3 regions of the Kosakonia oryzae genome follow, and region 3 is predicted to be linked to each of the others. Evidence: predicted binding sites of a transcription regulator. Region 3 holds the regulator's gene; each other region holds the start of a gene.
The links. The regulator Fur, encoded in region 3, represses iron uptake genes when iron is present. The targets are predictions, from matches to a motif close to ATAATAATGAGAACNACTATCAA.
Positions count from the first base shown of each region.

Region 1: the regulator Fur is predicted to act here: its motif matches at 4,356-4,378, upstream of zupT (zinc transporter ZupT).
Region 2: the regulator Fur is predicted to act here: its motif matches at 7,016-7,038, upstream of exbB (tol-pal system-associated acyl-CoA thioesterase).

Region 1 is NZ_CP014007.2:661,865-672,035, forward strand. Features, by position in the region: gene glnE (bifunctional [glutamate--ammonia ligase]-adenylyl-L-tyrosine phosphorylase/[glutamate--ammonia-ligase] adenylyltransferase) at 1-248, shown strand, start outside; gene hldE (bifunctional D-glycero-beta-D-manno-heptose-7-phosphate kinase/D-glycero-beta-D-manno-heptose 1-phosphate adenylyltransferase HldE) at 295-1,725, shown strand; gene ubiK (ubiquinone biosynthesis accessory factor UbiK) at 1,792-2,088, opposite strand; FMN riboswitch at 2,211-2,360, shown strand; gene ribB (3,4-dihydroxy-2-butanone-4-phosphate synthase) at 2,467-3,120, shown strand; gene AWR26_RS03245 (hypothetical protein) at 3,358-3,531, shown strand; gene zupT (zinc transporter ZupT) at 3,566-4,342, opposite strand; gene ygiD (4,5-DOPA-extradiol-dioxygenase) at 4,539-5,327, shown strand; gene AWR26_RS03260 (TRAP transporter substrate-binding protein) at 5,644-6,621, shown strand; gene AWR26_RS03265 (TRAP transporter small permease) at 6,701-7,210, shown strand; gene AWR26_RS03270 (TRAP transporter large permease) at 7,236-8,522, shown strand; gene AWR26_RS03275 (glutathionylspermidine synthase family protein) at 8,603-9,763, opposite strand; gene AWR26_RS03280 (DUF1190 family protein) at 9,769-10,171, opposite strand, start outside.
Region 2 is NZ_CP014007.2:714,915-725,085, reverse strand. Features, by position in the region: gene AWR26_RS03540 (methyl-accepting chemotaxis protein) at 1-522, opposite strand, end outside; gene yghX (YghX family hydrolase) at 1,509-2,396, opposite strand; gene AWR26_RS03530 (aldo/keto reductase) at 2,561-3,601, shown strand; gene AWR26_RS03525 (TIGR00645 family protein) at 3,655-4,149, opposite strand; gene AWR26_RS03520 (ESA_00282 family adhesion-associated protein) at 4,237-4,743, opposite strand; gene AWR26_RS03515 (hypothetical protein) at 4,846-5,250, shown strand; gene AWR26_RS03510 (hypothetical protein) at 5,243-5,707, shown strand; gene exbD (TonB system transport protein ExbD) at 5,791-6,216, opposite strand; gene exbB (tol-pal system-associated acyl-CoA thioesterase) at 6,223-6,954, opposite strand; gene metC (cystathionine beta-lyase) at 7,207-8,394, shown strand; gene AWR26_RS03490 (DedA family protein) at 8,511-9,170, shown strand; gene AWR26_RS03485 (AraC family transcriptional regulator) at 9,202-10,101, opposite strand.
Region 3 is NZ_CP014007.2:3,776,099-3,786,269, reverse strand. Features, by position in the region: gene glnS (glutamine--tRNA ligase) at 1-780, shown strand, start outside; gene chiP (chitoporin ChiP) at 1,226-2,623, shown strand; gene AWR26_RS17960 (beta-N-acetylhexosaminidase) at 2,668-5,319, shown strand; gene fur (ferric iron uptake transcriptional regulator) at 5,426-5,872, opposite strand; gene fldA (flavodoxin FldA) at 6,162-6,692, opposite strand; gene ybfE (LexA regulated protein) at 6,856-7,140, opposite strand; gene ybfF (esterase) at 7,271-8,044, opposite strand; gene seqA (replication initiation negative regulator SeqA) at 8,227-8,781, shown strand; gene pgm (phosphoglucomutase (alpha-D-glucose-1,6-bisphosphate-dependent)) at 8,806-10,171, shown strand, end outside.

The sequences.
Region 1 (10,171 bases), 2.3 Mb from region 3:
ACAAACCGAAGCTGACGCGCTGGTCTGATAACGTGCGCATTCTGGAAGGGCTGGCGCAGAACAACATTATGGATGAACAGGAAGCACTGGCGCTGACGCAGGCTTACACCACGCTGCGCGATGAGTTGCACCACCTGGCATTACAGGAGTTGCCGGGGCATGTGGCGTTGTCGTGTTTTGTCGCCGAACGCCAGCTGATCAAAACCAGTTGGAACAAGTGGCTGGTGGAACCGTGCGCCCCGGCGTAAGTGTGATATTATCGCGCGCAAATTTTGTATCTCTCAGGAGACAGGAATGAAAGTGACGCTGCCAGAGTTTAACCAGGCGGGTGTAATGGTGGTTGGCGATGTGATGCTGGACCGTTACTGGTACGGGCCAACCAGCCGCATCTCTCCGGAAGCCCCGGTGCCGGTGGTGAAAGTCGATACGATTGAAGAACGCCCGGGCGGCGCGGCGAACGTGGCGATGAACATTGCTTCGCTGGGCGCAACGGCGCGTCTGGTGGGTCTGACCGGTATTGATGATGCGGCGCGCGCGCTGAGCAAGGCGCTGGCGGATGTCAATGTAAAATGCGACTTCGTTTCTGTTCCCACTCACCCCACCATTACTAAACTGCGCGTCTTGTCGCGCAACCAGCAACTGATCCGCCTGGACTTTGAAGAAGGGTTTGAAGGTGTCGATCCATTGCCAATGCATGAGCGCATCAGCCAGGCGCTCAGCAGCATTGGCGCGCTGGTGCTTTCTGATTACGCCAAAGGCGCGCTGTCCAGCGTTCAGCAGATGATTGCGCTGGCGCGTAAAGCGGGCGTGCCGGTACTGATTGATCCGAAAGGCACTGATTTTGAGCGCTATCGCGGCGCTACGCTGCTGACCCCGAACCTGTCGGAGTTTGAAGCGGTGGCCGGGAAATGCAAAAACGAAGACGAGATCGTTGAACGCGGCATGAAAGTGATTGCCGATTACGACCTTTCTGCGCTGCTGGTGACCCGCTCCGAGCAGGGTATGACGCTGCTGCAACCGGGCAAAGCGCCGCTGCACATGCCGACCCAGGCGCAGGAAGTGTACGATGTGACCGGTGCCGGCGATACGGTGATTGGCGTGCTGGCAGCAACGCTGGCGGCGGGCAATTCGCTGGAAGAAGCCTGCTATTTTGCAAACGCCGCCGCAGGCGTGGTGGTCGGTAAACTCGGTACTTCAACGGTATCGCCTATCGAGCTGGAAAACGCCGTGCGCGGCCGTGCAGAAACCGGCTTCGGCGTGATGAGCGAAGAAGAGCTGAAAGCGGCAGTCGCTGCGGCGCGTAAGCGCGGTGAAAAGGTGGTGATGACGAACGGAGTCTTCGACATTCTGCACGCCGGGCATGTCTCTTATCTGGCGAATGCGCGCAAGCTCGGCGATCGCCTGATTGTTGCGGTTAACAGTGACGCTTCCACCAAACGGCTGAAAGGCGAAACTCGCCCGGTCAACCCGCTGGAGCAACGCATGATCGTGCTGAGCGCGCTGGAAGCGGTGGACTGGGTCGTGTCGTTTGAAGAAGATACGCCGCAGCGTCTGATTGCCGGGATCCTGCCGGATCTGCTGGTAAAAGGCGGTGACTACAAAGCGGAAGATATTGCCGGCAGCAAAGAAGTCTGGGCTAACGGCGGGGAAGTGCTGGTGCTCAACTTTGAAGATGGTTGTTCAACCACCAATATCATCAAAAAGATCCAGAAGCAGGGCGATTAAGCCGGTTATCGGGCCTGCATAATGCGCAGGCCCGGAAAGCGCTCGCGCCATGCGGCGCAAAAGAAATTACGCCTGATCGTCTACCGGTGGAATGGCCGGAGCGGGTTTGACTTCTGCACTTTTACCCCGGTTTTCGAGTTCACTCAGGCGTTGCTCCAGCAGCGCCAGTTTCTCGCGGGTGCGCAGCAGTACCTGCGTTTGCACGTCAAATTCTTCGCGGCTCACCAGATCCAGGCGGGTTAACTGCGCCTGTAACGTCTGACGAATTTTCTTTTCCACATCTTCCCCGAACTCACGGATCCCCTTGGGCATGGATTCGTGAACCTGACGCGCAATCTGTTCAATTTTCTTTGGGTCAATCATTTTAGGTTCCCTGCTCGGATAGGCTCAATAAGTCATTGTAGTGTGATAACCCCAGGTGATAAACCAGAATTGTTTGAAGGTTATGGATTGCCGAAGATTATCAATGGCGTTATAGTTATCCCGCTTATTCTCAGGGCGGGGCGAAATTCCCCACCGGCGGTAAATCAGCAGATGCTGAAAGCCCGCGAGCGCTTCAGGCTAACGTTTGAAGGTCAGCAGATCCGGTGTAATTCCGGGGCCGACGGTTAAAGTCCGGATGGGAGAGAGTAACGAATCTGTCGGGCAATGACGCCCGCTCGCGTTATTTTTTTGCCGCATTGCGACACTCCTAAGACTGCCCTGATTCTGGTAACCATAACTTTATTGAGGTCTTTTACCATGAATCAGACGCTGCTTTCTTCTTTTGGCACGCCTTTCGAACGTATTGAACATGCCCTCGCCGCGCTGCGTGAAGGCCGTGGTGTGATGGTGCTCGATGACGAGGACCGTGAAAATGAAGGCGATATGATTTTCGCTGCAGAAACCATGACCGTTGAGCAGATGGCGCTGACTATTCGCCACGGCAGCGGCATTGTTTGCCTGTGCCTGACCGACGAACGCCGTAAACAGCTCGATCTGCCGATGATGGTCGAGAACAATACCAGTGCCTACGGCACCGGTTTTACCGTTACCATCGAAGCGGCGCATGGCGTAACAACCGGTGTTTCGGCGGCTGACCGTCTTACCACCGTTCGCGCGGCGATCGCCGATGGCGCGAAACCTTCCGATCTGAACCGTCCTGGCCACGTTTTCCCGCTGCGCGCGCAGCCGGGCGGCGTATTGACCCGTGGCGGCCATACAGAAGCAACAATCGATTTAGTGACGCTGGCGGGTTTTAAACCGGCGGGCGTGCTGTGTGAATTAACCAATGATGATGGCTCAATGGCGCGCGCGCCGGAGTGCATCGAATTTGCTAAGCAACACAATATGGCTGTTGTGACCATTGAAGATCTGGTGGCCTACCGCCAGGAACATGAGCGCAAAGCCAGCTAACTTGCGTGAGTGATAAAAAATCCGCGGCCAAAAGCTGCGGATTTTTTTTTTGCCTGTCCTGCGTCAATATTTGTCGCGTTTATAATATTCACACGTTGAAATTTCACGGTGCTACTTATAAAGTGGTACCTGTTCAATGGACATGAAAAACGCTTTTAAAGCCTTATAAGTCATTAAGTTAATGCTATTTTGTCATTGGTTTGTTAACCAATGTTTGCCGGAAATAAGGGAGGCAATATGTTTATCTCATGGTACTGGCTTCTGGCGATTGTCATCGTCGTTTTCGGCTATGTCCACGTACTTAAACGTCATTGCAAAGCCTGCCGCCACGATCGCGAAGCGATCTATAAAGCTTATCAACGGGTGCTCGAAGAGCTGAAGAAAACTCGCCGCGTCGGACAGGGCGAGTAAGACGCTTCAGCCCTCAGCAAGAGCATCCCGATCCTCAGCCGCTAAATCCCATCGTCTGCAACGCCACCAGACTTAAGCCCATCACCGACATACCGCACAGCACGCCGTAGCTGGGGTTGTTGTTGGGATCGATCTCTTTCGCCAGCGGCATCAGTTCATCCACCGACAATGCCACCATAATCCCGGCGACGGTTGCCATAATGGCCGCCATTACCACTGGCGAGACCAGACTGCCGAGGATCAACCATGCCAGGACGCCGCCGAGGATCTCCGCCAGCCCTGAGACTCCCGCCCAGAATACCGCGCTGCGTTTTGAACCGGTTGCCGCGTAAACCGGCCCGGCAACCGCAAGTCCTTCAGGAATATTGTGCAACGCGACCGCAAAAGCGATGCCGAGGCCTAATTCCAGGTCGTTACTGGCGGTGACATAAGTGGCGATGCCTTCCGGAAAGTTGTGAAGACTGATGCCCAGGGTTAGCAAAATGGCGGTACGGCGCAAACCGCGCGGAAAGGTTTGCTGCGTTCCCTGCATTAAATCCTGCGGATGTGCATGGGGTAACATGCGATCCAGCGCGAAATACCCCAGCAGGCCCACGACAAACATGCCGTAACCGAGCATCGGTGACATATTTTCCGTCGCCAGTGCAGCGGGCAACATCTCCATTAACGAAATCAATAACATAATTCCGGCAGCAAAGCCGAGTGAGAACGCCAGTACGCGGTTTGATGGTTTCTGGCCTAATACGCCAAGAATCGCGCCGATAAAGGTCGCTGCACCCGCCAGGATGGTCAGAATTAACGGTACCGACATGAATCACTCCTTTATGATAATCATTCTCATTAATGTAAGAGTTTGTTACCTGAAAAGCGAGGCCGGAGCCTTATCTTTACTTGATGCTTACATTCAAAATTACTGAAGATCTTCATCATGGTTATCTGAGTTCTTCGCGCCATGAAAAGGCGTAATGTGTCGTTATCAAATTGACACACTCAGTAAGGATATCACCATGTCTGCATCTCGTATGCCAGCACTGTTCCTGGGCCACGGTAGCCCAATGAATGTTCTGGAAGATAACGTTTATACCCGCGCCTGGGGAATGTTAGGCGAGACGCTGCCGCGCCCGAAAGCGATTGTGGTGGTGTCCGCTCACTGGTTTACCCGCGGTACTGGTGTTACCGCGATGGAAGCGCCGAAAACTATTCATGATTTCGGTGGTTTCCCGCAGGCGTTGTACGATACCCATTATCCGGCACCAGGATCGCCGGAACTGGCTCAGCGCCTGGTTGATTTATTGGCGCCGGTGCCCGTTGTGCTTGATAAGGAAGCCTGGGGTTTTGACCACGGCTCGTGGGGCGTACTGATTAAGATGTACCCGAATGCCGATATCCCAATGGTGCAGCTCAGTATCGACAGCACGAAACCCGCGGCATGGCATTTTGAGATGGGCCGCAAGCTGGCGGCGCTGCGCGATGAGGGCATTATGCTGGTGGCGAGTGGCAACGTGGTGCATAACCTGCGTACTGCGCGCTGGCATGGCGAAAATACGCCGTATCCGTGGGCGACATCGTTCAACGATTATGTGAAAGCGAACCTCACCTGGCAGGGGCCGGCTGAGCAGCATCCGCTGGTAAATTACCTCGACCATGAAGGCGGATCGTTGTCTAACCCAACGCCGGATCACTACCTGCCGCTGCTGTATATGCTGGGTGCATGGAACGGCACCGAGGCCATTACTATCCCGGTGGACGGTATTGAGATGGGTTCGCTGAGCATGCTTTCGGTTCAGGTAGGTTAAAATGAAGGGTGGCCCTGGTAGCCACCCATTTTATTCTTCTGGATGTAGAGAAATTCGAGGAAGATCGCAAAAAATCACCTCTGAAACACGGTTTTTTTGAAAATAAAAAGACCTGTACTGCAAAAATAAAACGCTGTGCTGAATTTACTCTTTTTTGTGAACGTTATCGTCGCAAGAATCCTGCCGAGTGACTACTCTCAAAGAGTCTACTGTCTCAGACAATCCCATAAAAATTATTTGGTGTGTTACCCCGAACCCTTGTTCGTGGTCGCTCTTATTTACCTCAAAAACAGTAAACCTCTGGAGACACGGAAATATGAATTCAGCGAAAACCTTACTAAAAGTCTGTATTAGTTCCGCTCTGCTGTTTATCTCTCACGCCTCTTTAGCCCAAACTTTTCGTGCAGCCGATGTTCACCCGGCAGATTACCCCAATGTTGTTGCGGTAAAACATATGGGGGAAAAACTCAGTGCAGCTACGGATGGTCGACTGGATATTAAAACCTTTCCTGGCGGTGTGTTAGGTGATGAGAAACAGGTTATTGAGCAGGCGCAAATCGGTGCAATAGATATTATTCGCGTGTCGATGACGCCAGTGGCAGCAATATTACCGGAGATCAATGTCTTTACACTGCCCTATATTTTCCGTGATGAAGATCATATGCATAAAGTGCTCGACGGAATGATTGGCCAGGAGATTGGCAATCGCCTGTCGGAAAGCAGTAAATCGCGGTTGGTATTCCTTGGCTGGATGGATGCCGGCACGCGTAATTTGATTACCAAAGCGCCAGTCACGAAAGCGGAAGAGCTGAAAGGTATGAAAATCCGCGTTCAGGGCAGCCCGATTGCACTCGATACGCTGAAAGCCATGGGAGCCAACTCGGTCGCCATGGGCGTTAGTGAAGTATTTAGCGGTATGCAAACCGGCGTGATTGATGGCACAGAAAATAACCCTCCAACTTTTGTTGCCCATAACTATTTACCCGTTGTGAAGAATTACACCTGGAGTAAGCACTTTATTATTCCGGAGCTGTTTTTATTTTCTAAAGTCAAATGGGATAAATTGAAAAAAGAGGATCAGGAATTGATCCTCAAGCTGGCAAAAGAAGCCCAGGCTGAACAGCGTGAATTATGGAAAACCTACAATGCGAAGTCGCTGGAAGCCATGAAAGCGGGCGGCGTGCAATTCCATGATATGGATACCGCTGCCTTTTACGAAGCGACACAATCAGTACGCGATAAATACGGCAAAGACCATCAGGATCTGATAACCCGCATTAAAGAGGTGCAATAACGGCTACGGGCAGGGGAAACCTTGCCCCGATAATTATTTTGTCGGTGATATCTTTATTTTCTGCTGCGGGAAAATCGTTATGGCTGAACGCTATTCGTTGTTGATGGATATCCTTTACCGAATATCAATGTGGATCGCCGGTATTGCGCTGCTGATTATGGTGGCGATTATTCCGGTGGGGATCTTTGCGCGCTACGTGATGAACAGCGCTTTATCCTGGCCGGAACCGATCGCCATTATTTGCATGGTGACGTTTACCTTTGTCGGCGCAGCGGTAAGTTACCGCGCGGGTTCACATATTGCCGTCAGTATGGTCACTGACCGCTTAAGCGAACGCGTACGTAAGATCTGTTTTGTGGTCGCCGATCTGATGCTGATGGCGATTAGCCTCTTTATTCTCTGGTACAGCAGCGCGCTGTGTGCCGAATTATGGGAGCAGCCTGTCGCTGAATTCCCGTTTTTTACCGCCGGTGAGACCTATCTACCGCTGCCGATCGGCTCGGCAATTACGCTGCTGTTTATTCTCGAAAAGATGTTGTGTGGCGCGCAATATCACCGCCCGGTGGTAATAGTGGGCTCGTCGGGTTAATCCGATCATCCAGTAAGGAACGTTTATGGATGCATTTATTCTCGTTTTTACGTTAGCCATTATGCTGGCGGTAGGTGTTCCGGTCGCTTATGCCGTGGGGATTAGCGCGGTACTGGGCGCATGGTATATCGATATTCCGCTGGAAGCCGTGATGATCCAACTGACCAACGGCGTTAATAAATTCTCACTGCTGGCGATCCCTTTCTTTATTCTCGCCGGAGCGATTATGGCTGAGGGCGGTATTGCGCGTCGGCTGGTGAATTTTGCTTATATATTTGTCGGTTTTATTCGCGGCGGCCTGTCGCTGGTGAATATTGTGGCATCGACTTTTTTCGGCGCGATCTCCGGATCGTCGGTCGCGGATACTGCCTCGATAGGCTCGGTGATGATCCCGGAGATGGATAAAAAAGGTTACCCGCGCGATTTTGCTGCGGCCGTCACTGCCAGTGGATCGGTGCAGGCGATCCTGACGCCGCCCAGCCATAACTCGGTAATCTATTCACTGGCAACCGGCGGCACAGTCTCGATTGCTGCGCTGTTTATCGCCGGGATCCTGCCGGGATTACTGCTTAGTTTTACCTTGATGGTGATGTGCGTGGCATTTGCCCACAAACGCGGTTATCCGAAAGGCGAGCGCGTACCGTTTCGCCAGGCGTTAAAGATTTTTGTTGATACGCTTTGGGGGCTGATGACAGTGGTGATCATCATGGGTGGCATTCTCTCGGGGATCTTTACCGCCACGGAGTCAGCGGCAATTGCCTGCCTGTGGGCTTTCTTCGTCACGATGTTCATCTACCGCGATTACAAATGGTCGGAGTTACCGAAGCTGATGTATCGCACCGTAAAAACGGTGAGCATTGTGATGATCCTGATTGGTTTTGCCGCTGCATTCGGCGCGATCATGACTTATATGCAGCTTCCTGCCCGCATCACCGAAGCGTTCACCAGTATCTCGGATAACAAGTACGTTATTCTGATGTGCATTAATATCATGCTGTTACTGATTGGCACGCTGATGGATATGGCGCCGCTGATCCTGATCCTCACGCCGGTGTTGCTGCCGGTGACAAATGCGCTGGGGATCGATCCGGTGCACTTCGGCATGATCATGCTGGTCAACCTTGGTATTGGGCTGATTACACCGCCGGTGGGATCGGTCTTGTTTGTCGCCAGCGCGGTGAGTAAACAGAAGATCGAGCAGGTAGTGAAAGCGATGCTGCCGTTCTATGCGATCCTGTTCTTCGTGCTGATGCTGGTGACGTATATTCCGGCGATCTCGCTGTTTCTGCCGAAACTGTTTGGCGTACTTTAGGGATGGCGGTTGGGCCTGTAAAAACAAACCCGGCGCGTTTGGCCGGGTTGTTATGGTCACCACGGAGATGCGCTTTTACGTTATTCGGTAAAGATATGCGGATAGAAACGTGACAGATCCTGGGTGATCAGCGCGCGATCTTCACGAATGCCGATTCCTGCAGGTTGATCGTTGATCAGCCAGCTGCCGATCAGCGTATAGCTGTCGCCGAATTTTGGCAGCGGGTGGAACTGCTGCACAATCATACCCTCTTCGCCGTACGGTCCTTCAACCGCCTCGACCGTTTTCCCGTTCTCAACGATTGACACATTTGCGCCTTCACGGGAGAAAATCGGTTTCACGACGTACTTTTCCATTGGCGGATAATCGTCTTCGGCAAAGTACGCAGGCAGCAGATTGGGATGATTGGGGAACATCTCCCACAGCAGCGGCAACAGCGCTTTATTGGAAATAATGCTCTTCCAGGCGGGTTCCAGCCAGCGAACACCGGCATCTTCCAGCTTGGTGGAGAACATTTCGCGCAGCATGTATTCCCACGGATAAAGCTTGAACAGATTGCCAATCACCTGATCCTGAAGATCGGTAAACTGGCCTTTCTCGCCAAGGCCGATATCCTCGATATAGAGGAACTCCGACGCCAGCTCCGCTTCTGCCGCGCAATCCTGCAAATACTGCACGGTGCCGCGATCTTCAACGGTATCCCGGCAGCAAGTGAAGTGCAGCAACTGGAAACCGTGCTGCTCGCGAAGCTCGGCGAAACGCGCAATGAGCTGCTCTTGCAGGCTGTTGAATTGATCGCTGCCCGCCGGCAAATTTCCGGCGTTAAGCTGGTCTTCCAGCCAGATCCACTGGAAAAAAGCGGCTTCATACAGAGACGTTGGCGTATCGGCATTGTTCTCCAGCAATTTGGGTTCGCCCACACCATCCCAGGCGAGATCGAGACGCGAATAGAGCGACGGTTGCTGCGTTGCCCACGACTGGCGTACAAAGCCCCAGGTGTGCTTTGGAATGCGGAATTTGGCCATCAGCTCATCGCTGGCAACCACTTTTTCCACCACTTTCAGGCACATCTGGTGCAGCTCAGCGGTAACCTCTTCCAGCTTCTCAACCTGAGCAAGCGTCAGCTTGTAGTACGCTTCTTCACACCAGTACGGTTCTCCATACATGGTGTGAAAATTAAAACCATATTCGGTGGCTTTTTCGCGCCAGTCCGGGCGTTCGGGAATTGCGATTCTTTCCATGACCATCAACCGCCCATTGAGCGGGTCGGCGTACCGCTTACACGGCGCTGCATCGTGTTCTGCTTCGCGACAGACTCACCAAAGCCGCCTCGGGTCACCGTGGTTGTGGTCGCCGGTTTTGGCGCCATAGCCGTTTTCGGTACGGTCATGGTGCGGCCCGGTTGCGCTGCGCCATAGCCTTTACCGGAAGCATCGGTGTACTGACCATAAGCCGGGCTTGCCGGATTACGCGAACTGAACAGCGGCTGCTGGGCAAAACCTGCGCCACCGCCCATCAGGCGGCCCATCATATAGCCCGCCATCAGCGGCATCCAGAAGCTGCCGCCGGACTGAGCCTGCGCCTGATTTTCCGGCGCCATGCCAGCCTGAACCGGCGTCTGCTGACACTGGCCTTCGCCAAATTCTGCC
Region 2 (10,171 bases), 2.4 Mb from region 3:
GAGCATCTCGCCCGCAGCTTTATTAAAGCTTTCGGCCGCCGCCCCAAAGTTGCGGCTTAAACCCGGCGTAACATTATTTGCTTGCTGGCGATAAGCGTCAGGTGTTCCCTGCTGCGCCAGTTGAAATTGCGGCGTGATCCCCTGCTCCAGCAGCGTCTGCCAGTTACTGATCACTTGCTCAGAGATTTTCGCATCTATCGGCCCTGGCGAAATCGCTTTAAACGCCGCCAGATAACGGGTCATATTGTCCAGCGCCTGTTGAACCGGCGCCATATCCGGCGAGCCACCCGCAGCTTTGGCTTCCATTACGCGACTGAGACGAGTCACAAACCGAAAGTACTGATCATTGCCCTGGCTAAGCAGAGTCATCTGTGACACTAACTGGCGATCCACCTCATTGCCGTCGGCCACTTTTGACAGAGAAAAAACGCTATACAAACCGACGCCTGACCACAGCAGGCCGAAGATCCCGAGGATCGCCAGCATAACGGCTCGTATAGTAAAGTTACGAAGCATACTCATAATATTATCCTTGCGGTGAAGGTACATTCTCGCCTGCGGGCGAGACTTATCTCCGTTATCGGCATGGACAAGAAAATTCTGCATGGTAAAGGTGAAAAAAATGATAAAAAAATTTCACCCTTATGCTTTTCCGCCAGCCTGTACCAGGGCCGTACAGGATCTTATTCTGTCTCATCATTGGGTTATTAATCAGCATCACCCCCACGGCGTTTGTTTACAATAAATAAACATAAGTAATTGTTTTTTAACAAAACAAAGAAAAATATTAATCAGCTAATTATTTCCGGAGTTAAAGGTTTTAAAATCCATAAATAATAATATGTAAAAACATAACGGGCTGAATGATATATATAATGGAAAAATTTAAACGCAGCTAAAATTTAAAATAAGGATATTTAAAAAATCAAAAAATGAATAATAACACATAGACAAAAATCGCATTAAATAATGAAAAAGCTTTTTTTAAAACAAATAAAAATGATGATTAAGGGTTATTAAAATTTATTTTAAGGATGATTAACTGACTATTTATTACCCTGACGACGGTAATGCTTTTTCGCACTTACTGGCGCGGACATCGCGCCGTAAGCCGCATACACACTGGCCTGAAGCGATACAGCAGCGAACCTGCGAACGCAATCATGTACCTGATTTCAGCCACAGTGAGAAGAAAGGCTTATATTCGGCGAGGCATCCGGGCTATTAGCAATCGCCCACTGACGTCTCGCGCGAAAGATTTTTCGCAGACATTTATCCAGGAATTTTCGCAGAAGAAGGAGAACACCTAACGTAAATTAATAGCGCAGTTTTACTTGCAAACCGGATAATAAAAATGCGCCATTATCTTTACAGAATGTGTCATTTACCACTTAACAGCATAAAAATCGGCACTAAAGCCTTCTTATACGAGGAGTCATCGCTAATTTATTATTAACGATATATTGCGCCACTGGCGATTCCCTGCTCTTTTTTCGGGAACGATCCACTCAATGCAGATATTTTTCAAACCATCCAAGGGTTCGTTGCCAGGCTAGTTCCGCCGCCGCATGATCGTAGCGCGGCGTTGAATCGTTATGAAAACCGTGGTTTACGGCCGGGTAGATATAAGCTTCAAATACCTTGTGGTTGGCCTTCAGCGCCTGTTCATAGGCAGGCCAGCCTTCGTTAATGTTTTTGTCCAGCGCAGCGTAGTGGAGCAGTAACGGCGCCTTGATTTTTGCCACCCCGGCGACGGGCGGCTGGCGACCATAAAACGGCACTGCACAGGCCAGCTCCGGATACGCAACCGCCGCCGCGTTCGCAACGCCGCCGCCGTAACAAAAGCCGGTGATCCCGACTTTGCCCGTGGCATCCGGATGCTTTTGCAGAAACTCAATGGCGGCAAAGAAGTCATTCATCAGTTTTGTAGGATCGACTTTTTGTTGCAGCTCGCGCCCTTCATCATCATTGCCGGGATAGCCGCCAACGGAGCTTAACCCATCCGGAGCCAGCGCGATGTAACCGGCTTTGGCTACGCGGCGGGCGACATCTTCGATATACGGATTCAGCCCGCGATTTTCATGCACCACCACTACGGCCGGCACTTTGCCCGTTGCTTTTGTCGGTTTAACCAGATAACCGCGAACCTCGCCGTGACCGTTGGGCGATGGCCAGGTGATGTACTCGGGGCGAATATCCGGATCGGTAAATTCGACCTGCGTTGCCAGCGCGTAGTTGGGCTTTAGCAGATTGAACAGTGCCAGCGCGGTCATGCCGCCGACCGTGTATTTGCCAGCTATCTGTAAAAACTCGCGCTTGTTGATTTTGCCATGCGCGTAGTAGTCATAGTAATCGAGCAACTCTTGCGGAAAATCTTTCGCCGTCAAACGCGTCATTCTCTGTCTCCTCCATTTCGCCACTCTAAGCAAAGCATAGCGTTACGGTTTTTGCCTAAAAAATGCGCAGGTATAACCATAACCTTTTGATAAGCTGAAAACGGACGTAAGATAAAAACGCTGTTTCGATTTTCATATAAAAGCCAGATAAGAAAGGAGACATCATGCCCGGTTTCGCCAATCCGAATCGCTACGAACAGATGCAGTATCGATACTGCGGTAAAAGCGGCCTGCAACTGCCCGCGCTTTCCCTCGGTTTGTGGCACAGCTTTGGTTATGGACAGGCGCGGGATTCGCAACGCGCCCTGCTGCGTAAAGCCTTTGACCTTGGCATTACCCACTTTGATTTAGCCAACAACTACGGGCCGCCAGCGGGCAGTGCGGAAGAGAATTTTGGTCGCCTGCTACGCGATGACTTCGCCGTTTATCGCGATGAAATCATTATTTCCACCAAGGCTGGCTACGATATGTGGCCTGGCCCGTATGGTTCCGGCGGCTCGCGTAAATACCTGTTGGCCAGCCTCGATCAGAGCCTGAAACGCATGGGCGTTGACTACGTGGATATCTTTTATTCACACCGCGTAGATGAAAAAACGCCGATGGAAGAGACCGCAGCAGCGCTCGCCCAGGCGGTGCAAAGCGGTAAAGCGTTGTATGTCGGCATCTCGTCTTACTCCACTGAACGTACGCAACAGATGGCAGCGTTGCTGCGCGAGTGGAAGATCCCGCTGCTTATCCATCAGCCTTCGTACAACCTGCTGAACCGCTGGGTCGATAAAACCGGCCTGCTCGATACGCTGGAAGATAACGGCGTGGGATGTATTGCATTTACCCCGCTGGCGCAGGGGCTGCTGACCGGTAAATACCTGAACGGCATTCCGGAAGGTTCCCGTATGCAGCGTGAAGGTAAAAAAGTGCGCGGTTTGACGGAGAAAATGCTGACGGAGAGCAATCTCAACAGCCTGCGGTTACTCAATGATATGGCGCAACATCGCGGACAGTCGATGGCGCAAATGGCGTTGAGCTGGTTATTGAAAGACCAGCGCGTGACTTCCGTGCTGATTGGCGCAAGCCGTCCGGAGCAAATCGAAGAGAACGTACTGGCGTTGAATAACCTGACGTTTAGTGAAGGGGAACTGGCGCAAATCGATAAGCATGTTGCCGACGGCGAGTTGAATCTGTGGCAGGCATCGTCAGATAAATAACAAAAAAGCCGGGTAGCGTTGCTTGCCCGGCTTTCCGCCCTCTTGCGGCTTTATCAGTGATTATGGCGCGTCAGGCGATCCAGATACCCCATGACGAAAGCAGACAAAACAAACGTCAGATGGATTATCACGTACCACATCAGTTTATTGTCCGGGACGTTTTTCGCGTCCATAAACACGCGCAGCAGATGAATCGAAGAGATCGCTACAATGGACGCCGCCACTTTGTTCTTCAGTGAAGTCGCGTCCATTTTGCCGAGCCAGTTTAGCTTCTCTTTGTGCTCGGCGATATCCAGTTGCGACACGAAATTCTCATAGCCAGAAAACATCACCATTACCAGCAACCCACCCACCAGCGTCATATCCACCAGCGACAGCAACGTCAGAATCAGATCGGCTTCCGCCAGGTTAAAGACATTGGGCAGGACGTGAATAATCTCCTGAAAGAATTTCAGCGTCAACGCAAGTAAAGCGAGGGAAAGGCCAAAGTAGACCGGGGCGAGCAACCAGCGCGAGGCGTACATTGCGTTTTCCAGAAAGCGTTCCATGTGGCGTTAGTGTCCTGTCAGATAACGAAACCGACGCCCAGTATATCTCAGGATGGCAAACAGTTTGCAACACCCGGCCGGCCGGGGTTACACATCCTCCGGGTTCACCCACGGCCGCTGATACTCAGGCCAGACCAGCACCACCAGCGCCGGATAGGCTTCCATACTGAACTCGCGAAAACACTGGCGCAGATTGAGGACATCCAGATCGGACTGCGAGACTTTTTCACCGTTGACACAGCGTTTTTTTATATTGTCGTAATACTTATACACCGCTGAATTGAGATCGCTACAGCGACGCTGGGCTTCAAATAAACCCGGCGTACTATTTAATTCCGCCATGTTCATACGTTTAATTGTCGCATGAAGAAAATCAATATATTCATGGTTGACGCGCCAGTACCATACCGGAGTAATCGCGTTCATTAATACCGAAAAATGATCTTCGCCTTCCTCTTTTGACAATGGATGATACTGCGGAGGGCGATCGTCAATTTCACTAAGGGGAGTGTTTTTATTGTACTCTCGCATCAATAAAAGTACGCCGCCCGTCAGCAGCAATATAGCAATGACAGAATAAAAAATACTGTTCATGAGCAGGCTCCTTTTTTTTGATTTTAAAAGTGCGCCGTGATATTGTCAACGAACCTCACGCCCGCACTCCCTCTTCCTTGTTGATATTAAAGGACATTAGAAATGCTTCCCGAGAATCTTGTCCCGGCACGATTTCATATTTCTACTGCTGAAACCAGTCCTGGAGAAGAAGGAACAGAAACTAATTTAGCTCAGGGGAAAACAACCCTCGCCGATCATGCCAACGATATATTAGCTAATGCCAGCCGCGGTGGGCAGTCAAGAAATATGTTACTTGAAGAGCGCGATCGCCATATAAAAGAGCGTCTGTTGCGGGTAGTAAAAATCGAGACATTCGCCCGTCTGCTTAATGACTTACAGGAAGAGGGCGAGATTGAACCCCAGGCATTAAGTCAAATAATTACCGAAAAAACGCAGCAAATTAATGAAAACGGGAATGAGATTTGGCTTAACCTGATTACTCGAGAAAAGGACGGGCCACTATTTTATAAGCTTGGGGATGAATGACGTGAGCGATGTCGATAATAATGTTTATTTAACTTTAACTGACAAAAATAGCGATGAATTTATCTTAGAGCACAATAAAGAGGCGCTGATACTCAGTAAAAATGAAACCATTGCCCGTATTGCCCATGAGCTGGTTTCCATTCCTGCGGCGCTTGTGCGCCTGAAATGGCAGAACCGCCGTGAAATCTACCCGTTACAGGTGAAAGAGGAAATTTACGGTGCGGTGATCAATGCCATCATCGAGCTAAAGCCGGAACTGCGCGACAAAATCCTGGGGCGGCTGGAGGCTAACTACCAACATTTGCTGGCGCGGGAAACTGCGACGCTGCGCCTGAGCCGCAAACTCAGCGACGGCGAATACCATACGACGACGGTCACCACCGTCGCGCCAGAGACGAGCAACCAAAAAGCCGCGCCGGAGAAGCAAGAAAAAACCGCAGACATAAAATCAAAATAAGCGCGTCGCTTTTTTATTCCTTCATATATCCGATATAAAAAAAGCTGGCCTTTGCCAGCTTTTCTCACTTATCAGCACCGAGTTTAGTGTGCTTTAACCGTCTCTTCACCGACCAGACCGATTTTGAGATAGCCCGCCTGATGCAGGGTATCCATCACTTTCATCATCGTCTCGTAATCGACGGTTTTATCCGCACGGAAGAAGATCGTGGTGTCCTTTTTGCCTTCCGTCACGGCATTGAGCTGGTTAACCATCGTCTCGTCGGTTACCGGATCGTTGCCGATGAACATGGTGTTATCCGCTTTCACCGACAGGTAGACCGGTTTTTCCGGACGCGGCTGCGGCTGGCTGGTAGAAGCCGGAAGATTCACTTTTACATCAACGGTGGCAAGCGGCGCGGCCACCATAAAGATAATCAGCAGCACCAACATAACGTCGATAAACGGCGTCACGTTGATTTCGTGCATTTCGCCATTATCATCCAGGTTTTCGTTAAGACGCATTGCCATAAAGCATCAACCTACACGTAATTTCGACGCGGTACGAACCGGCTGCGCATTGCTGGCGGCCAGGTCAAGATCGCGGCTTTGCAGCAGCAGAACCTGTGCGGCAACATCGCCAAGCATGGCTTTGTAACTGCCAATCATGCGGGCAAAGACGTTATAAATTACCACCGCCGGAATTGCCGCTACCAGGCCGATAGCCGTTGCCAGCAGCGCTTCTGCGATACCCGGCGCCACAACAGCAAGGTTAGTGGTCTGCGTTTGCGCAATACCGATAAAGCTGTTCATGATGCCCCAGACCGTACCAAACAGGCCGATAAACGGTGAAATCGCGCCAATCGTCGCAAGATAGCCGTTGCCGCGCCCCATATGGCGGCCGGTCGCCGCAACACGGCGTTCGAGGCGGAAGCCGGTACGCTCTTTAATGCCTTCGTTGTCTTCGCTGCCTGCGGATAACTCCAGTTCATTCTGGGCTTCATTAATTAATGACAGACTCAGACTTCTGGCGTGGAAAGAGGAGGCAATTTCGCTGGCCTGATCCAAAGAACGTGCTTCAGCCAGTTTCTGCTGCTCGCGCTTAAGGCGGCGCTTCTGCGAGATCATCTCCGCGCTTTTACTGAAGAACAGCGCCCATGTAACGACTGACGCGAGAATCAGGCCGATCATCACAATCTTTACGACGATGTCGGCATGGTGATACATACCCCACACGGATAGATCCGTCTGCATCAAATTATTACCCACTGTGTATCTCCGAGACGCAAATCACAAAATCTGCGCGTAATAATATCAAAATGCCACCGAATTGATAGTGGTTCTCATTAGTATTTACATAGTGCCGTAAAGAGAGGCCAGTTTCCTTGCGCTAACACAGTAAATGCCCTCGCCCGGCACGGAATGAGAAAAAATTAAGGCTCTGCCGCCAACATGGCGATGCATCAACGCGCAATCATGGTAGTCTGGACATCCAGACGTATAAAAACAGGTTGAGCAACAATGACGGCGAAGCATATAGATACCGCTCTGGTAAACGCAGGGCGCAGTAAAAAGTACACGCAGGGTTCGGTGAACAGCGTTATCCAGCGCGCGTCTTCACTGGTATTCGACACGGTTGAAGCCAAAAAACATGCCACACGCAATCGCGCCAATGGTGAATTGTTTTACGGCCGTCGCGGCACGCTGACGCACTTCTCATTACAGGAAGCGATGTGCGAACTTGAAGGCGGTGCGGGCTGTGCGCTGTTCCCCTGTGGAGCGGCAGCGGTAGCCAATACTATTCTGGCGTTTGTCGAACAGGGCGATCATGTGTTGATGACCAACACGGCCTACGAGCCAAGCCAGGATTTCTGCACCAAAATTCTCGCCAAACTGGGCGTCACCACCAGTTGGTTTGACCCGCTGATCGGCTCCAGTATCGTCAAGCTGATCCAGCCCAACACCAAAGTGGTGTTTCTCGAATCTCCCGGTTCGATCACCATGGAAGTCCACGACGTTCCGGCCATTGTTCAGGCGGTGAGAAGCGTTGCGCCAGAGGCGATTATCATGATCGATAACACCTGGGCGGCGGGGATCCTGTTTAAGGCGCTGGAATTCGATATTGATATCTCCATTCAGGCCGCCACTAAATATCTGATTGGCCACTCCGACGGCATGATCGGTACGGCGGTATCGAATGCACGTTGTTGGGAACAACTGCGTGAAAATGCCTATCTGATGGGGCAAATGGTCGATGCCGACACGGCTTATATGACCAGCCGTGGTCTGCGTACGCTCGGCGTCCGTTTGCGTCAACATCATGAAAGCAGCCTGAAGATTGCCGAATGGCTGGCAACGCATCCGCAAGTGGCGCGCGTTAACCACCCTGCACTGCCTGGCAGTAAAGGTCATGAATACTGGAAACGCGACTTCACCGGCAGCAGCGGTTTGTTCTCGTTCGTGCTGAATAAACGACTAAGCAATGAAGAGCTGGCGCAATATCTCGACCACTTCAAACTGTTCAGCATGGCCTATTCATGGGGCGGCTATGAATCGCTGATTCTGGCGAACCAGCCAGAACAGCTCGCGGCGATTCGCCCGGATGGCGGCGTCGATTTCAGCGGAACATTAATCCGTCTGCATGTCGGTTTAGAGAATGTTGATGATCTGATTGAAGATTTAGTGGCAGGCTTCCAGCGCATCGTGTAAACCTGGCGTTCGGGGCAGCAAGGCGGGAAATTTCTTATTTCTTGCGCCCCGGATCAAGGTGTTTCAGGCGAGTTGGAGTACAATAGCCTCCTCTTCGCAGTACCACAGGAAAGTCCATGGCTGTTATTCAAGATATTATTGCTGCGCTCTGGCATCACGACTTTGCTGCGCTGGCAAACCCACATGTTGTCGGTGTCGTTTATCTGGTGATGTTTGCTACGTTGTTTTTAGAAAACGGCTTGCTTCCTGCCTCATTTTTACCGGGCGACAGCCTTTTACTGCTCGCTGGCGCACTGGTTGCGCGCGGCTGCATGGACTTCATCTCCACCCTCGCGATCCTCACCAGCGCTGCCAGCCTCGGCTGCTGGCTGAGTTATCTGCAAGGAAAATGGCTCGGCAATACGCGGGTGGTAAAGAGCTGGCTGTCGCATCTGCCGGTGAAATATCACGAACGGGCAACCTATATGTTTGACCGTCATGGTCTGCTGGCGCTGCTGGCCGGTCGCTTTCTTGCGTTTGTGCGCACGTTGCTGCCTACCATGGCGGGCATTTCCGGCCTGTCGAACCGCCGCTTCCAGCTGTTTAACTGGCTGAGCGCACTGCTGTGGGTTGCCGTGGTGATGTCGCTGGGCTATGCCATCAGCATGATCCCTTTCGTCAAACGTCATGAAGATCAGGTGATGACCTTCCTGATGCTGCTGCCGCTGTTCCTGCTGGTGATTGGCCTTGTCGGCGCGGTCACCGTGGTGCTGAAGAAAAAGTATTGCAACGTCTGATTCACCCCTCTCCGCTCCGGGAGAGGGAAAATCACGCGCCCTGTATCAGGCGGATCCTTGCCACATCTTCACCCGGCGTCAGGCCGAAATAGCGCTTAAATTCGCGGCTGAATTGCGACGGGCTTTCATACCCTACGCGTATTGCCGCCGCGCTGGCTTTCATGCCGTCATGCACCATCAGCATCCGCGCTTTGTGCAGGCGGTATGTTTTCAAATACTGCAACGGCGACGTGCTGGTAACAGACTTAAAGTTGTGGTGAAACGCCGAGACGCTCATATTGGCTTCCGCCGCCAGTTGATCCACACTGAGGTTTTCCGTGTACTGGCTTTCAATACGTTTCAGCACGCGGCTGATCAGGCTAAAATGCGTCTGACGGCTGACCAGCGCCAGCAGCGCTTCGCCGCGCGGCCCGGTCAGTACGTGATACAGCATTTCACGGATAATTTGCTTACCGAGAATACGGGCATCCAGTGGATGCTCCATCACATCCAGCAAACGTTCTGCCGCACAGAGGATCTCTTCCGACAGTACCGCCGAGTTGATACCGCTGGCCGCAGCGCCGGGGTGGAAATATTCATCTTCACCAATATCCATCAGCAGCTCCTGCAACTGCAGGATATCGACATTTAGGCGCAACCCTGCCAGCGGCACCTCCGGCGTAGCGAAGGTTTCACACTCAAACGGCAGAGGAACCGTCAGCAGCAAATATTCATTGGTGTCATAACGGAACACCCTTTCATTGATATAACCAATTTTATGGCCGGAAAAGAGAAAAACGATCCCTGGCAGGTACATCACCGGCGTGCGGGTTCCCGGTTGCGTACCGTACAGCAGGCGAATATCCGGCAATAACTCAGCCAGACGGTTTTCGTTAATTTTCAGTCGTTTAATTTTTTCTGTCAGTTGCAGGCAAATCTCTTCACGCTTCATTTTTCGCTACTCCGGCAAGACATTTTGACGAGCACAGTGTGCAGAGTTTTGTGCTTTTTCTCCAGCCACA
Region 3 (10,171 bases):
CTGCGCCGCCGTGGTTATACTGCCGCTTCCATCCGTGAATTCTGTAAACGCATTGGCGTGACCAAGCAGGACAACACTATCGAAATGGCTTCGCTGGAATCTTGCATCCGTGAAGATCTTAACGAGAATGCGCCGCGTGCAATGGCTGTTATCGATCCGGTGAAACTGGTTATCGAAAACTATCCGCAGGGCAGCAGCGAAATCGTCACCATGCCTAACCATCCGAATAAACCGGAGATGGGCACGCGTGAAGTGCCGTTTAGCGGCGAGATCTGGATCGATCGCGCTGATTTCCGTGAGGAAGCGAATAAGCAATACAAACGTTTGGTGTTGGGCAAAGAAGTGCGCCTGCGCAACGCGTATGTGATTAAAGCTGAACGCGTGGAGAAAGATGACGAAGGCAATATCACTACCATTTTCTGCTCTTATGATGCGGACACGTTGAGCAAAGATCCGGCTGATGGTCGTAAGGTGAAAGGTGTGATCCACTGGGTAAGCGCGCAGCATGCGTTGCCGGTAGAAATCCGTCTTTATGATCGCCTGTTCAGTGTACCGAACCCGGGAGCAGCGGACGATTTCCTTGCCACCATCAATCCGGAATCGCTGGTGATCAAGCAGGGCTATGCTGAACCCTCTCTGAAAGAGGCGCAGCCGGGTAAAGCGTATCAGTTTGAGCGCGAAGGTTATTTCTGCCTCGACAGCCGTTATGCAAGCGCTACCAAAGCTGTCTTCAACCGCACCGTTGGGCTGCGCGATACCTGGGCAAAAATAGGTGACTGATTAAGTCAACTACGGACAATCAGCTTAAAACGCCGCGAACTGCGGCGTTTTTTTTGTTTATCCATTAGGCCATTACCTCACAATGCATTCGCGACGCGAATTAATGTCGTCTCTTATTGATGTCTACTTATCCCACCTTAAAAGATCACATATCGATAATCTTAGCTAAATGTAATATGTAATCGCTACCAATGAGCATTATATGCTGGTTAATTGCGTTTAAATTATTCATTTAACCGATCTATGTAATTTGTTTCAAAACACTACCAATTATGTGCACTTCATCATAATCCTGCATTTTGCTCACTAAAAAGCATTGATAATTCGCGTCGCGAAAAATAGTCTTAAGTCGGCAGTTACTTCGGGGGTATTTCATAACTACCTAAACTTTTTGCTTTTTTTCTCGCCGTTGCGGCGGTTTATATGCGTCCAGAAGGAATCACTCATGCGTATGTTTAGTGGTAAACGTAGTGCACTGGCACTGGCTATTGCCAGCGTCACAGCAATGTCGGGCTGGGTTGTATCTCCACAGGCTCATGCAGCAGGTTTTATCGATGATTCCACGCTCACGGGCGGTATTTATTACTGGCAGCGTGAACGTGACCGCAAAGATGTTCTGGAAAATAAATACAAAACGAACCTTTCGCACTCGACCTGGAACGCCAATCTGGATTTCCAGTCGGGTTATGTCGCTGATATGTTCGGTCTGGATATTTCGGCTTTTACCGCGATTGAAATGGCAGAAAATGGCGATAGCGCGCATCCGAACGAAATTGCATTTTCCTCCAGTAACAAAGCTTACAAAGAAGACTGGTCAGGAGATAAAAGCGGGATCAGCCTGTATAAAGCCGCCGCGAAATTTAAATATGGCCCGGTCTGGGCGCGCGCGGGTTACATTCAGCCAACCGGGCAAACGCTGTTAGCGCCGCACTGGAGCTTTATGCCGGGCACCTACCAGGGGGCGGAAGCCGGGGCGAATTTTGATTACGGCAATGCAGGTGCGCTGAGCTTCTCGTATATGTGGACCAATGAATACAAGGCGCCGTGGCATATCGAGATGGATAAGTTTTATCAGAATGACAGAAAAACCAAAGTCGACTATCTGCACTCGCTCGGCGCGAAATATGACTTCAAAAACGACCTGGTGCTGGAGGCTGCATTTGGCCAGGCGGAAGGCTATGTCGATCAATACTTCGCTAAAGCCAGCTACAAATTTGATGTGGCAGGCAGCCCGCTCAGCACCAGCTACCAGTTCTATGGAACCCGCGACAAAGTCAGCAATGGCGGCGTGAACGATATTTACGACGGCACTGCATGGCTGCAGGCGTTGACCTTTGGCTACAAAATTGGTCAGGTTGATTTGCGTCTTGAAGGTACCTGGGTCAAAGCTGACGGCCAGCAAGGATACTTCCTGCAACGTATGACGCCAACTTATGCGTCATCCAACGGGCGCCTCGATATCTGGTGGGATAACCGCTCTGACTTTAATGCCAACGGTGAAAAAGCTCTCTTCTTCGGCGCGATGTATGACCTGAAGAACTGGAACTTGCCAGGCTTTACGGTCGGCGCATCTTACGCCTATGCGTGGGACGCGAAGCCGGCTGATATGGCAACACCGGATGCGTATTACGATCCAAACTACCGCCTGAAAGAATCCGCTTACAGCCTGGATGCGATCTATACCGTTCAGGATGGTCGCGCCAAAGGCACGATGTTCAAGTTGCACTTTACCCAATATGACAACCATTCTGACATTCCGAGCTTCGGCGGCGGCTACGGCAATATCTTCCAGGATGAGCGCGACGTGAAATTTATGGTTATTGCACCGTTCACTATCTTCTGATGCGTTTGCCGGGTTATGCCCGGCTGAAATACAAGGAATAAGTAATGAAATCAGTACATTTAAGCATCTTAGCCAGCGCAATCTTCGGGGTATTAAGCAGCCCCGTACTGGCAAACCAGAGCACTGTCGACGCCATCAGCCAGTTTCATCTTAACTACGCGGTGAAAGATAACTTTGCCGCACAGAACGGCATTGATTGTGCGAAGCTTGGTGCCGACTGGGCTTCCTGCAATAAAGCGGTGATCACGCTGACCAACAAGGGTGAGGCTGTAACCGACAAGGATTGGACGATTTACTTCCACAGCATCCGTCCGATTCTGGAGGTGGCAAATGATCAGTTCAAGGTCACCCATATCATGGGCGATCTGCACAAGCTGGAGCCAACGGACAAATTTACCGGCTTCCCGGCAAAGCAGGCGGTGGAAATTCCGATTGTTAATGAGTACTGGCAATTGTTCGTCACCGATGTGCTGCCTCGCTGGTATGTGACGGCCGAAGGGGCAACGGCAAAAGTGATTGCCAATACCGATACCGAAGATCTGTTCCAGTTTGTTACGCCGCTCGACGGCCAGTGGAAACGTACGCCGGATGATAAAAACATCCTGATGACCGCTGAAGCACGCTTTGAGAAAAATAGCGACGTAAAAGCGCTGAACCTCTCCACGTTGCGCGGCCAAATTGTCCCCACGCCGCAGGAGGTAAAAATCTCCGGTCAGGATGTGGATCTGAGCAAAGGCGTGAAGCTCGATCTCTCTGCGCTGGGTGCGGATGCGCAGGAAGCCGTGAAGTCGCGCTTCGCGCTGCTGGGCGTCAAAGAGGGCAGTTATCCCATCCGTACAGAGATCGCAGTGAAGGCTTTTGCGGGTGATGAAGCCATATCGGGTGCCTATCAGTTGCATATTGGGGCAAATGAGGCGGTAATCACTGGCTTTGATCAGGCTGGCGTGTTCTACGGCCTGCAATCTTTGCTGTCGCTGATCCCTTCCAGCGGCGAGCAGAAAATTGCACGGCTTGAAGCAAAAGACGCACCGCGCTTTGATTATCGCGGTATTCAGCTTGATGTGGGACGTAACTTCCACAGCAAAGATGCCGTACTGCGCCTGCTGGATCAGATGTCAGCTTATAAGCTGAACAAATTCCACTTTCACCTTACTGATGATGAAGGCTGGCGTATTGAGATCCCCGGTCTGCCTGAGCTGACCGACATCGGCAGTAAACGTTGCCACGATCTGAGCGAGAAAACCTGCCTGCTGCCGCAACTGGGTTCCGGCCCGGACAGCAACAACAATGGCAGCGGCCACTTCAGCCGTACCGATTACATCGACATACTGAAGTACGCGAAAGCGCGACAGATTGAAGTGATCCCGGAAATTGATATGCCGGCGCACGCCCGTGCAGCCGTGATCTCAATGGAAGCACGCTATGACCGCCTGATGAAAGAGGGTAAAGAGAAAGAGGCGAATCAGTACCGTTTGCTTGATCCGACGGACACCTCTAATACCACCGGGGTACAGTTCTATAACCGTACTGGCTATCTGAACCCTTGCCTCGATTCGTCGCGCAATTTCGTCGATAAGGTGATTGGCGAAATCCAGCAAATGCACAAAGAAGCGGGCGTACCGCTGAACACCTGGCATTTTGGCGGTGACGAAGCGAAAAACATCTATCTGGGAGCGGGTTATACCGACCAGAAAAAACCGGAAGCGGGCAAAGGCATCATCGATCAGAGCAACCAGGACAAACCGTGGGCGAAGTCTCAGGTCTGCCAGACCATGGTCAAAGAGGGTAAGGTTGCAGATGTTGAGCATCTTTCCAGCTACTTTGGTATTGAGGTTAGCAAGCTGGTGAAAGCGCACGGTATCGGCACCATGCAGGCATGGCAGGATGGCCTGAAAGATGCCAAAAATGCCGCCGAGTTTGCCACCGATCACGTCAATGTTAACTTCTGGGATACGCTCTACTGGGGCGGTTTCGATTCGGTAAATGACTGGGCGAACAAAGGGTTCCGCGTCATTGTCTCGAACCCGGACTATGTTTACCTCGACTTCCCGAACGAAGTCCACCCGGCGGAAAGCGGCTACTACTGGGGCACGCGCTTTAGCAATGAGCGCAAGATCTTCAGCTTTGCGCCAGACAACATGCCGCAAAATGCTGAAACCTCACTGGATCGTGATGGCAATCCATTCAACGCGAAATCAGATAAACCATGGCCTGGAGCCTATGGTCTTTCTGCTCAGCTGTGGAGTGAAGTGGTACGTACCGACAACCAGATGGAGTACATGATTTATCCACGCATGATTGCGGTCGCAGAACGTGCCTGGCACCGCGCCGGTTGGGAACAGGATTATCAGGCCGGTCGCGAGTACAAAGGCGGTGAAACTCATCTGGTCGATGTAAAAGCGCTGGATAAAGACTGGACCCGCTTTGCAAATCTGTTAGGTCATCGTGAACTGGCAAAACTGGACAAAGCCGGTATCAACTATCGCCTGCCTGTACCGGGCGCGCGCGTGGTTGGCGGCAAGCTGGAAGCCAATACCAGCTTCCCGGGAATGGTCGTGGAATATTCTACGGACGGCGGTAAAAACTGGCTGCGTTATGATGATAAAGCGCGTCCGCAGGTAAGCGGGGAAGTGCAGATCCGTACCGCCAGCCCGGACGGCAAACGTTTCAGCCGTGTGGATAGTGTGAAAGCGTAATTATTGTTGAAGTAATCTGCCCGGCGGCGAAAACCTGTCGGGCATTTTTGTTTCTGCAGGGCAAAAAAAAAGCCAACCTTAAGGTTGGCTTGAGTATGAAAAGGGGTTATTTCGCGTCGTGCGCGTGTTCATCTTCGCGGCAGTCACCCTCGGCGCAGTGGCCATACAGGTAAAGACTATGGTTCGTCAGACGAATGCCATGTTTCGCGGCGATTTCACGCTGGCGCGCTTCGATGGAATCATCACTGAATTCGATCACTTTGCCGCAGTCGAGGCAAATCAGATGATCGTGGTGATGTTGCTGAGTCAGTTCAAAAACGGATTTCCCGCCTTCGAAATTATGACGGGTCACAATGCCGGCGTCGTCAAACTGGTTCAGTACACGATATACTGTTGCCAGCCCGATCTCTTCGCCCATGTCGATCAGTCGTTTATATAAATCTTCCGCACTGACATGATGGTTATCCGGTTCCTGAAGCACTTCCAGGATTTTTAACCGAGGAAGCGTGACTTTCAGGCCAGCCTTCTTTAATGCGGTATTGTTGTCAGTCATGCGGAATCTGTCCTGTTGCTATACGATTCACTTCCTCAATGGAAGTTAGAAGGAATGCACCTGGGATAATGCGTCTCATTATAGAACTGCCATGGCTAAATGAAAACTGCAAGTCCTCAAGTAAAGTAAGCTTTTAAAACGTGGTGTCACCAGCAACTCCTGTGCTTCATGACACCACTTTAGCAGGGCTTATTGTACAGCGATGGAGAAAAAAGTTAAAAATTTGTAGCAATTATTTCCATTGCTTTTACCTATTAATACTACGTAACCCACAGATTACGCCGTAAAATCAGGCATTGATGATGTCATCAAGGTGCAGCTCTTCGCGAACTTGCTTAACCCATTTTTGTACACGTTCTGCGGTCATTTCTGGCTGACGATCTTCGTCAATCGCCAGACCAACGAAATGGTCATCATCCACCAGCCCTTTAGAGGCTTCGAAATGGTAGCCTGCAGTTGGCCAGTGGCCCACGATGGTCGCGCCGCGCGGCTCAATAATATCGCGGATCGTACCCAGCGCATCGCAGAAATACTCTGCATAGTCTTCTTGATCGCCGCAGCCAAACAGCGCAACTAACTTACCATTAAAATCAATCTCTTCCAGCGTCGGGAAGAAATCATCCCAGTCGCACTGCGCTTCGCCATAATACCAGGTCGGAATGCCGAGCAACAGAATGTCATATCCTTCGATATCTTCCTTGCTGCTCTTGGCAATGTCATGTACGTCGGCAACGTCCTTACCAAGCTGACTCTGAATCATTTTCGCAATATTTTCGGTGTTGCCGGTGTCGCTGCCGAAGAAAATACCTGTAATTGCCATGAGTAAAATAACCTCTTGAAACCTAATGAATATGATGGTGGCGCTCTGCCCACAGATAAGGGCAATCATAGCAGAACAGAGAAGCGCGCGAAAACAGCTATCGCCGCGGAGTGCACTGTATGACACATGAAAACGTAAAAATAAGAGAGGTGATTCGGAGTAATTACTTTCCGCGCAATGCGCTCAACTGTGCCAGCAGCATCTCTTCGATAAGTTCGCTGCGGCTCATGTCACGCGCATCGGCAAGTTCGTTTAACGCATCAACGGCTTCCACGTTCAGTTTTAACTCGACGCGTTTAAGCCCACGAACTTTATCGCGTTTTAGCTGATTGCGTTTGTTGATGCGTAACTGTTCATCACGCGAGAGCGGATTCGTCTTCGGCCGTCCCGGGCGACGCTCATTCGCGAACAGATCCAGGGTTGTACGGTCCGTTTGTTCTTTAGCCATGTTTAAGCATACTACGGGAAAGACAAGCAATCGGGCTGCCGCCCGGGCTGAATAGCGCGCCATCATACATCAGCATAACGGGCGCGCCAACGGGCGGACGCGTTCTGGCGACCGGTCGCCGCCTTTTTAATCAGTTTGACTTTTCAGCGAGATAACGATTAATTGCCCGCATCACCGCTTCAGGTTTTTCCGCATGCACCCAGTGGCCGGCGCCAGCAATCACATGCGCGCGCGCCTGCGGGAACTGTTCAAGCAAAGCGCTCCGGTACTGCTCTGTAACGTAAGGGGAGTTGCCGCCGCAGACAAACAGTGCCGGATAAGGCCATGCGGGAATGGTTTCCCAGCCGACAATATGCGGATATTGCTCCCACAACACCGGCACATTGAAACGCCACGCCCCCTCAACAAACGATTTCAGCAGAAACTGGATTACGCCTTCTTCTTTTATATGCTCGCGCATTAGCGAAGCCGCTTGCTGGCGCGTAGTGACCCGCGCGTCAGTGACCGCATTGATCGCGGCAAATATCTCGTCATGGCGGCGAACGTGGTAATCGACCGGTGCAATATCAATCGCCACCAGCTTTTCTACGCGCTCCGGCGCCAGCGCCGATAGCGCCATCACGGCTTTGCCGCCCATTGAGTGACCAATAAAGAGAGCTTTGTCGATGTGATGGTCATCCAGCGTATCCAGCAGATCTTGCGCCATTGCCGGATAGTTCATTTCGTCGGAACGGGGGGAAAGACCGTGGTTGCGCATATCAACCTGCACCACGTCGTACTCCTGCACCAGTTCGCGTGCCAGTACGCCGAGGTTATCAAGGCTACCAAACAGTCCATGGACAAGGACGACAGGAGAATTGTTGTGCGGATGTTGTGCAGATTGCGCTCGCGTATTCAATTTCATAGGAAAGTTCTTTTTTTCACTCTGGCGGGTTAGGTTATTATGGTGAACATTCTGCCGCCCGGCTGCAAGGTTAAGAATTACTCTTACTTTTGTCGCCATCCTGGTTTGACGCTATCCGCTGTTGAGATTTCACTTTATAATCCCAACACTTGTATTCAGATTAGATATAGCACTGGATTAAGATGAAAACGATCGAAGTTGATGATGAGCTCTACAGTTATATTGCCAGCCATACTAAGCATATCGGCGAGAGCGCATCCGACATTTTACGGCGCATGTTGAAATTTTCTGCCGTATCACCGGCACAGCCTGCTGCTTCTCTTGCACCGGTAAAAGAGCCGCGTACCGTCGTTGCTGTCGAAGGCATCAAACCGGCCAATACCGCAAAAGATAAAGTCCGCGCCGTGCGTGAACTGCTCCTCTCTGATGAATATGCCGAGCAGAAAAAGGCCGTCAATCGTTTCCTGATGGTGCTGTCTACCCTCTATTCACTCGACGACAAAGGCTTTACGGAATCCACTGAATCACTGCACGGGCGCACAAGAGTATACTTTGCCATCAATGAGCAAACCCTGTTGCAGAACGGCAACCAGACTAAACCGAAGCAGGTGCCGAACACCCCATACTGGGTCATCACCAACACCAATACGGGCCGTAAATGCAGCATGATTGAGCACATCATGCAGTCAATGCAGTTCCCGGCGGAATTGATTGAAAAAGTTTGCGGCACAATTTAATCCTTGCATTGAAAGGACCAGGCAATGGCTAACCACCCGCGTGCGGGTCAACCTGCACAACAGAGCGATTTGATTAACGTCGCCCAGCTTACTGCGCAGTACTATGTGTTGAAACCTGAAGTCGGTAATTCAGAACATGCGGTGAAATTTGGCACTTCCGGCCACCGTGGCAGCGCCCATCGCCACAGCTTCAACGAGCCGCACATTCTGGCCATCGCTCAGGCGATTGCCGAAGAGCGTGCAAAAAACGGGATTACCGGGCCGTGCTATGTGGGTAAAGATACTCACGCGCTGTCTGAACCGGCGTTTATCTCCGTGCTGGAAGTGCTGACGGCAAACGGTGTGGATGTGATCGTGCAGGAAAATAACGGCTTCACGCCGACGCCTGCCATCTCAAACGCCATTCTGGTACACAACAAAAACGGCGGCGCGCAGGCGGACGGTATCGTTATCACCCCGTCGCATAACCCACCAGAAGATGGCGGGATCAAGTACAACCCGCCTAACGGCGGCCCGGCGGATACCAACGTTACCAAAGTGGTCGAAGACCGCGCTAATGCGCTGTTGGCGGATGGTCTGAAAGGCGTGAAACGCCTTACGCTGGATGCTGCGCTGGCTTCCGGCCATGTGACAGAAAAAGATCTGGTGCAGCCATTTATTGAAGGGCTGGCGGATATCGTCGATATGGCGGCGATTCAGAAAGCGGGCCTGAAACTGGGCGTCGATCCGCTGGGCGGCTCCGGTATTGAATACTGGAAGCGTATCGCGGAGCACTACAAGCTGGATCTGAGCATCGTTAACGATCAGGTCGATCAGACCTTCCGCTTTATGCACCTGGATAAAGACGGCGCGATCCGCATGGATTGCTCCTCCGAATGTGCGATGGCGGGCCTGTTGGCGCTGCGCGACAAGTTCGATCTGGCGTTTGCTAACGATCCGGACTACGACCGTCACGGCATCGTTACCCCGGCCGGGCTGATGAACCCGAACCACTACCTGGCGGTTGCTATCAACTACCTGTTCCAGCACCGTCCGCAGTGGGGCAAAGATGTCGCCGTCGGTAAAACGCTGGTCTCTTCAGCGATGATCGACCGCGTGGTGAACGACCTTGGCCGTAAGCTGGTGGAAGTGCCGGTGGGTTTCAAATGGTTTGTTGATGGTCTGCATGACGGCAGCTTTGGCTTTGGCGGTGAAGAGAGCGCGGGCGCGTCCTTCCTGCGTTTCGACGGTACGCCGTGGTCAACGGATAAAGACGGCATCATCATGTGTCTGCTGGCGGCTGAGATCACTGCCGTGACCGGAAAAAACCCGCAGCAGCATTACAATGAGCTGGCGGCACGCTTCGGCGCGCCGAGCTACAACCGTTTGCAGGCTTCTGCCTCCTCCGCGC